One region of the Streptomyces sp. NBC_00988 genome, then DNA from elsewhere that is predicted to be linked to it. Evidence: riboswitches for the same ligand, from Rfam matches in the RefSeq annotation. Region 1 holds a riboswitch; the other holds the start of a gene.

What was found. A riboswitch is a leader RNA that binds a small molecule or an ion and turns the genes downstream of it on or off. The one in region 1 is predicted to bind ZMP and ZTP.
Region 2: it holds a riboswitch for ZMP and ZTP, as region 1 does, so the genes downstream of both, OG496_RS34690 (glycine hydroxymethyltransferase) here and OG496_RS49310 (bifunctional 5,10-methylenetetrahydrofolate dehydrogenase/5,10-methenyltetrahydrofolate cyclohydrolase) in region 1, are expected to answer to the same signal.

The regions. Positions count from the first base shown of each region.
Region 1 is NZ_CP108730.1:10,931,122-10,934,511, forward strand. Features, by position in the region: gene OG496_RS49305 (CU044_5270 family protein) at 1-894, shown strand, start outside; gene OG496_RS49310 (bifunctional 5,10-methylenetetrahydrofolate dehydrogenase/5,10-methenyltetrahydrofolate cyclohydrolase) at 895-1,743, opposite strand; ZMP/ZTP riboswitch at 1,765-1,849, opposite strand; gene OG496_RS49315 (hypothetical protein) at 1,887-2,120, opposite strand; gene OG496_RS49320 (nuclear transport factor 2 family protein) at 2,108-2,473, opposite strand; gene OG496_RS49325 (hypothetical protein) at 2,645-2,941, shown strand; gene OG496_RS49330 (ABC transporter ATP-binding protein) at 3,021-3,390, opposite strand, start outside.
Region 2 is NZ_CP108730.1:7,511,869-7,515,258, reverse strand. Features, by position in the region: gene OG496_RS34695 (hypothetical protein) at 1-217, shown strand, start outside; gene OG496_RS34690 (glycine hydroxymethyltransferase) at 256-1,710, opposite strand; ZMP/ZTP riboswitch at 1,742-1,831, opposite strand; gene rocD (ornithine--oxo-acid transaminase) at 1,923-3,152, shown strand; gene OG496_RS34680 (hypothetical protein) at 3,255-3,390, shown strand, end outside.

The sequences.
Region 1 (3,390 bases):
GATGAGCTCGAACTCCTGCGTAGCGCCAACCCGTTCACGAGCGACGGGCCCCTCTACGGCGACGGGCCGCTGGACCATCACGCCGAGCGTCGGCTCAACGGGCTGCTGCACGAACGGCGTTCACGGCGGCGCCGGTTGCAGTGGAGCATCGTGGCCACCGCTGCCGTCGCCGCGACCGTGCTCACTCTCGTGCTGGGCGGGCCGAGCGGTACCCCGGCGGTCGCGGTCCCCCGCGCGCTGACGGTGCAGGCGGGCTCCACGCCCGTATCCCTGAAGCAGCTCGCCGCCCTCGCCGTGGCGACCGCGGCCGACGGAACTCCCGTTCTGCGCAGGGGAACCCACGTGCAGTCATGGAGTCTCGGCATGTCCGACGACAAGCCGCCGGTCACCATCCCCGAGGAACGCATCGTGCGCTGGAACGCGGACGCCAGTCACACGGAACGTGTCGTCGAGGACGGGCATGTCCTCAAGGAGACGACGTTTCCGCCGAGTTGGAGCGATGTCCCGCCCGATGCCCGGCCCCCGCACGACGTGGCGGGACTGCGGGCGTACCTCCAGGAGACGGCGTACAGCAAGACGCCGTTGACCACCCCCGAACTCCTGTCGGCCGTGGGGGAGTTGCTGGACCACTGGACGCTCGGGGCTCGTGAGTCGGCCGCGTTGGCGCGGCTGCTCGCGGGGGCGGACGGGCTGCGGCCGGTGGGGGAGGTGACCGACCGGCTCGGGCGGCACGGGCAGGCGTACGTCTATCAGCAGTCCGCGACCCGCCTGATGCTGATCATGGACCCGGCCACCGGCGCCGTCCTCGGAATGGAGAGCACCTTCACGAAGGACCAGCCCGAGTACGGCGTCAAGGCCGGGGACGTCATGGACTACAGCGCGTGGACGCGCTGATCACACCCCGAGCTGCCGGGCCGCGGCGGTCACCGTCTGTTCCAGGAGCGTCGCGATCGTCATCGGGCCGACGCCGCCCGGCACCGGCGTGATCAACGAGGCGCGTTCGGCGGCGGATTCGAAGTCGACGTCGCCGATGTTGCCCGCGTTGTAGCCGGCGTCGATCACGACCGCGCCGGGCTTGATGTCCTCGCCGCGGATCAGCCGGGGGCGACCCACGGCCGCGACCACGATGTCCGCCTCGCGGACCACCGCGGACAGGTCCCGGGTGCGGGAGTGGCAGTAGGTGACCGTGGCGTCGCGGGCCAGGAGCAGCATGCCGGCCGGCTTGCCGAGGATCGCGCTGCGGCCGATCACTACGGCACGCTTGCCGGACGGGTCGACGTCGTACTCGTCGAGCAGCCGCATGATCCCGCCGGGCGTGCAGGACACGAAGCCCGGCAGGCCGAAGCTCATCGACGCGAACGACGCGAAGGTCACGCCGTCCACGTCCTTCTCCGCCGCGATCGCCTCGAACGCGGCCCGCTCGTCGATGTGTTCACCCATCGGATGCTGGAGCAGGATGCCGTGCACGGTGGGGTCGGCGGAGAGTTCGTCGAGGGTGCCGACCAGTTCGGCGGTGGTCGTGGTGGCGGACAACTCGACATGCCGGGACTCGATGCCGGCCTTGCGGCTGCGGTTCTGCTTCATCCGGACGTACGTGACGGAGGCCGGGTCCGCGCCGACCAGAACCGTCGCCAGACAGGGCGCCGTACCGGTGCGCTCCGTGAGGTCGGCGGCCTTCTTCGCGGTGTCCTCGACGATGCGCCGGGCGAGCGCGCTGCCGTCCATGAGCCGTGCCTGAGACATGATCCACTCCTGAGCTGGTTGACCAATCGCCCAGGCGCACGGCATCGACTCCGCGTGGGCCGCTCCACGGTGGTGCTCCACCTCAGCGCCAGTCACGGCCCACCAACAGCCTAACCGACAGTCCTACGACGGCCCCGGCCCGCTCAGCCACGCCGGAAACCCCGCGTCCGACCGGCGGGCGGCGGCGGAAGCGAGCGGGACCGTGCCGCCCGCAGCACCGACCCCAGCAGCGTGGCGGACGCGCGCAGGCCCGCTGCGGAGACCGGTGCTCGGCGTCGAGCCGTAGCGGACCGCGCGGGTGCCGTGGTCGCCGAGAAGGTCCAGGTCAGACGGGTGCTGATCCGGACCTTCGGCACCAGCCCCGCTAGCCGTCCCATGCCTGGATCATGGTCTGCCGGGTGATCTTGCCGTCCTCCAGCAGAAGCATCGACTCGGCGAGGACACGGGCCCCGTCCGGGTACTGACACGATTCGCTGTAGGCGACCCGGTCCCCTTGTACGACGCACTCCTCCAGCTTGTGCGTCATGTCGCGGCTGTAGACGTCGGCGAGCATCGCGCCGATCTCGTCCCGGCCGTGCAGGACCTTGGGGTGACTGGGCTGGGTCTGGTGGTCGACGACGTGGATCTCGGCGTCGTCCGCGTAGAGCGACAGAAGTGTCGCCGCTGTGTGCTCTTCTATGCCCCGGCGCAGGGCTTCGGAGTCGAAGCCGGGGCGTGCCGCAGTGCCCATGGTGACCTCCTCGGAGGGCCGCGGCCCACACCGGAGCGAGCCGCGACGGGCCTCTCCTACGAGACTCCTCCGCCTCGCCGTGGTCGGCAAACCGGGCGGCGCGCTCCGCCTCACGGGTGAGCGGTGCCCGGTACCCGTGACCGCGCGGGGACCGGCCGCGTTGCTGAGGGCATGATCTCAACACGACGTATTGCCGCCGCCGTTGGTCTCGCCGTCGGGGTCACCGGCCTCGTCGCGCCGATGGCGAACGCCGCCGACGCGCCCGCCTTCAAGGACGGCAAGGTCAGCCCGGTCGCCCTGCTGGACTCGCTCGCGGTGAGCGAGATCCCCGCCGAGCACCGGGCGGAGGTCCCGCGGGTCGCCAACCAGCTGCAGGGCCTGAACCATCTGAACGACCTCCAGCAGTTGCACCAGGTCACTGACATGGCCGCGCCGGTCACGGGACTCCTCCCCAGCATCGAGCCGTGAGCCCGCAGTACTGATCCTGCGGAGCACGCAGACCTTGAGGGCCGTCCGGAAACGGGCGGCCCTCAGCCGTTCCGCGGGATCAGCCCGCCGTCGCCAGGAACTGGGTCGCCGCCAGCTCCGCGTAGAGCGGGTCGGCGGTCACCAGTTCCCGGTGCGTGCCCACCGCGCGGACGCGGCCCGCGTCCATCACGACGATCCGGTCGGCCATCGTCACCGTGGACAGCCGGTGCGCCACGACCAGGACCGTCGTCGTACGGGCCACATCGGCGACGGTGTCGCGCAGGGCTGCCTCGTTCACCGCGTCCAGCTGCGAGGTCGCCTCGTCGAGGAGGAGCAGGCGGGGGCGGCGCAGGAGCGCGCGGGCGATGGCGACGCGCTGGCGTTCACCGCCGGAGAGGCGGGTGCCCCGATGGCCGACGAGAGTGTCGGCGCCCTTCGGGAGGCGGGCG
Region 2 (3,390 bases), 3.4 Mb from region 1:
GCAGATGGACCGGGCGGGGGTGCTCGGCGGAACCGGCGCCGAGGGCAAGGCAGTTGGGGGTGGGCCTGAATCTGTGGGGCTTACCGACCCTGTCTGGTGGGCGGCGGCGGGTGCGGCCGTCGGGATCGGCGGCACGCTGCTGATACGCCGCGCGGCGGCCCGGCGTGAGGCCGGACCGCCGCGCGAGGAACCACGACAGGAACTCATCGATCTGTGAGAGTCGCCGGTCTTTGACAACTCAAGAGAGAGCGTGGGTCAGCCGAGGTCGATCTCCGGGTAGAGCGGGAAGCCGGCGACGAGGTCCGTTGCGCGGTGGGAGATCTCGTCCGCGATCTTCGGGTCGAGGATGTGCTGGGCCTTGGACGGCGCGCCCTTGCTGGTGGTGCCGGCCTCCGTGGTGGTGAGGACGCGGTCGATGAGACCGGCGACCTCGTCCATCTCGGCGGTGCCCAGGCCGCGGGTGGTCAGGGCGGGCGTGCCGATGCGGATGCCGGAGGTGTACCAGGCGCCGTTGGGGTCGGCGGGGATGGCGTTGCGGTTGGTGACGATGCCCGAGTCGAGCAGGGCGGCCTCGGCCTGGCGGCCGGTGAGGCCGTAGGAGGAGGCGACGTCGATCAGGTTGAGGTGGTTGTCGGTGCCGCCGGTGACGAGGGTGGCACCCCGGCGCATCAGGCCGTCCGCCAGCGCACGGGAGTTGTCGACGATGCGCTGGGCGTAGTCCTGGAAGGAGGGCTGCCGGGCCTCGGCGAGGGCGACGGCCTTGGCGGCCATGACATGCGGGAGCGGGCCGCCGAGGACCATCGGGCAGCCGCGGTCGACCTGGTCCTTGAGGGAGTCGTCGCACAGGACCATGCCGCCGCGCGGGCCGCGCAGCGACTTGTGGGTGGTGGTGGTGACGATCTGAGCGTGCGGGACCGGGTCGAAGTCGCCGGTCAGCACCTTGCCCGCGACCAGGCCGGCGAAGTGCGCCATGTCCACCATCAGGGTCGCCCCGACCTCGTCGGCGATCTCGCGCATGATGCGGAAGTTCACCAGGCGCGGGTAGGCGGAGTAGCCGCCGACGATGATCAGCGGCTTGAACTCACGGGCGGAGGCGCGCAGCGCCTGGTAGTCGATGAGGCCGGTGACAGGGTCGGTGCCGTAGGAGCGCTGGTCGAACATCTTGCCGGAGATGTTGGGGCGGAAGCCGTGGGTGAGGTGGCCGCCGGCGTCCAGGGACATGCCGAGCATGCGCTGGTTGCCGAAGGCCTGGCGGAGTTCGGCCCAGTCGGCGTCGGAGAGGTCGTTGACCTGGCGGACGCCCGCCTTCGCGAGGGCCGGGACCTCGACGCGGTCGGCGAGGACCGACCAGAAGGCGACGAGGTTCGCGTCGATGCCGGAGTGCGGCTGGACGTAGGCGTGGCGGGCGCCGAAGAGTTCGCGCGCGTGCTCGGCGGCGAGGGACTCGACGGTGTCGACGTTGCGGCAGCCGGCGTAGAAGCGGCGGCCGATGGTGCCCTCGGCGTACTTGTCGCTGAACCAGTTGCCCATGGCCAGGAGGGTGGCCGGGGAGGCGTAGTTCTCGGAGGCGATCAGCTTGAGCATCTCGCGCTGGTCGGCGACTTCCTGGCCGATGGCGTCGGCGACGCGCGGCTCGACGGCGCGGATCACATCGAGGGCGGCGCGGAAGGCGGTGGACTCGTTGGAGAGGGGCGCGGAATTGTCGGGCATGGGGACCTCCGGACGTGGCGTTCGGCGTTCTCGGTACGGCCCAGGCGCACGGCACACATTCCAGCTCGGGCCGCTCCCCGATGGTCGGTCCCATCCCAGCGCGCCAGTCACGGCCCGCCGGTCAGCCTACCGGGCGTGCCGGACGGTGCGGCTCCCGCGTCCACCATGCGGGCGAGGATAGGAAAGGGGCACCCTCACCCCCGGGAGACGCCGTGACCAGTACGGAAGCCAGTAACGAAGACAGTACGGAAGCCCTCATCGCCGCCGCCGAGGCGCACACCGCGCACAACTACCACCCGCTGCCGTTGGTCGTCGCCACCGCCGACGGTGCGTGGATGACGGACGTGGAGGGGCGGCGTTATCTCGATCTGCTGGCCGGCTATTCGGCGCTCAATTTCGGGCACGGCAATCCGCGGCTGATCGCGGCGGCGAAGGCTCAGTTGGAGCGGGTGACGCTGACGTCGCGGGCGTTCCACCACGACCGGTTCGGCGCGTTCTGCGAGCAGTTGGCCGAGCTGTGCGGCATGGAGCTGGTGCTGCCGATGAACACGGGCGCGGAGGCGGTGGAGACCGCGCTGAAGACGGCTAGGAAGTGGGGGTACCGGGTCAAGGGCGTGCCTGAAGGGCGGGCGAAGATCGTCGTGGCGGGCAACAACTTCCACGGCCGTACGACGACGATCGTCAGCTTCTCGACCGACGCGGAGGCGCGGGCGGACTTCGGGCCGTACACGCCGGGCTTCGAGATCGTGCCGTACGGGGACCTCACCGCGATGCGGGCGGCGGTCAGTGAGAACACGGTGGCCGTGCTGTTGGAGCCGATCCAGGGCGAGGCGGGGGTGCTGGTGCCGCCGGCCGGATATCTGGCGGGGGTACGGGAGTTGACGCGGGAGCGGAACGTGCTCTTCGTCGCCGACGAGATCCAGTCGGGGCTCGGGCGGACGGGGCGGACGTTCGCGTGCGAGCACGAGGGGGTGGTGCCCGACATGTATGTGCTCGGGAAGGCGCTGGGCGGTGGGGTGGTGCCGGTGTCGGCGGTGGTGTCGAGTGCGGAGGTGCTGGGCGTGTTCCGGCCCGGGGAGCACGGGTCGACGTTCGGCGGGAATCCGCTGGCGTGTGCGGTGGCGCTGGAGGTGATCGCGATGCTGCGGTCGGGCGAGTACCAGGCGCGGGCCGCGGAGCTCGGGGAGCATCTGCACCGGGAATTGCGGCAGTTGACCGGTACCGGCCGGGTGACGGCGGTGCGCGGGCGGGGTCTGTGGGCGGGGGTCGACATCGCCCCGGCGGTCGGGACGGGCCGGGAGATCTCGGAGAGGTTGATGGACCGGGGCGTCCTGGTGAAGGACACCCACGGATCGACGATCCGGATCGCGCCGCCGCTGATGATCAGCCAGGAGGACCTGGACTGGGGGCTGGCCCAACTGCGGGCGGTGTTGGGGGTCTAGGGGCCGTGCCGGTCCGGGGAATCTCCAGAGATCGGTGAGAGGCCCCGCCCAGGGGACCCGTGGCGATCTCCCCTCCCCTAGAGTCACTTTGTGCTCTTTGGAATGGTGTGCGCGCTCGGCGCGGCGGTCTGCTTCGGTACGGCGACGGTGTTGCAGGCGGTCGCCGCGCGGGCGGCCACGGCGGGCGGGGGCGGGGACGCGGCACTGTTGCTGCGGGCGCTGCGGCAGTGGCGGTACC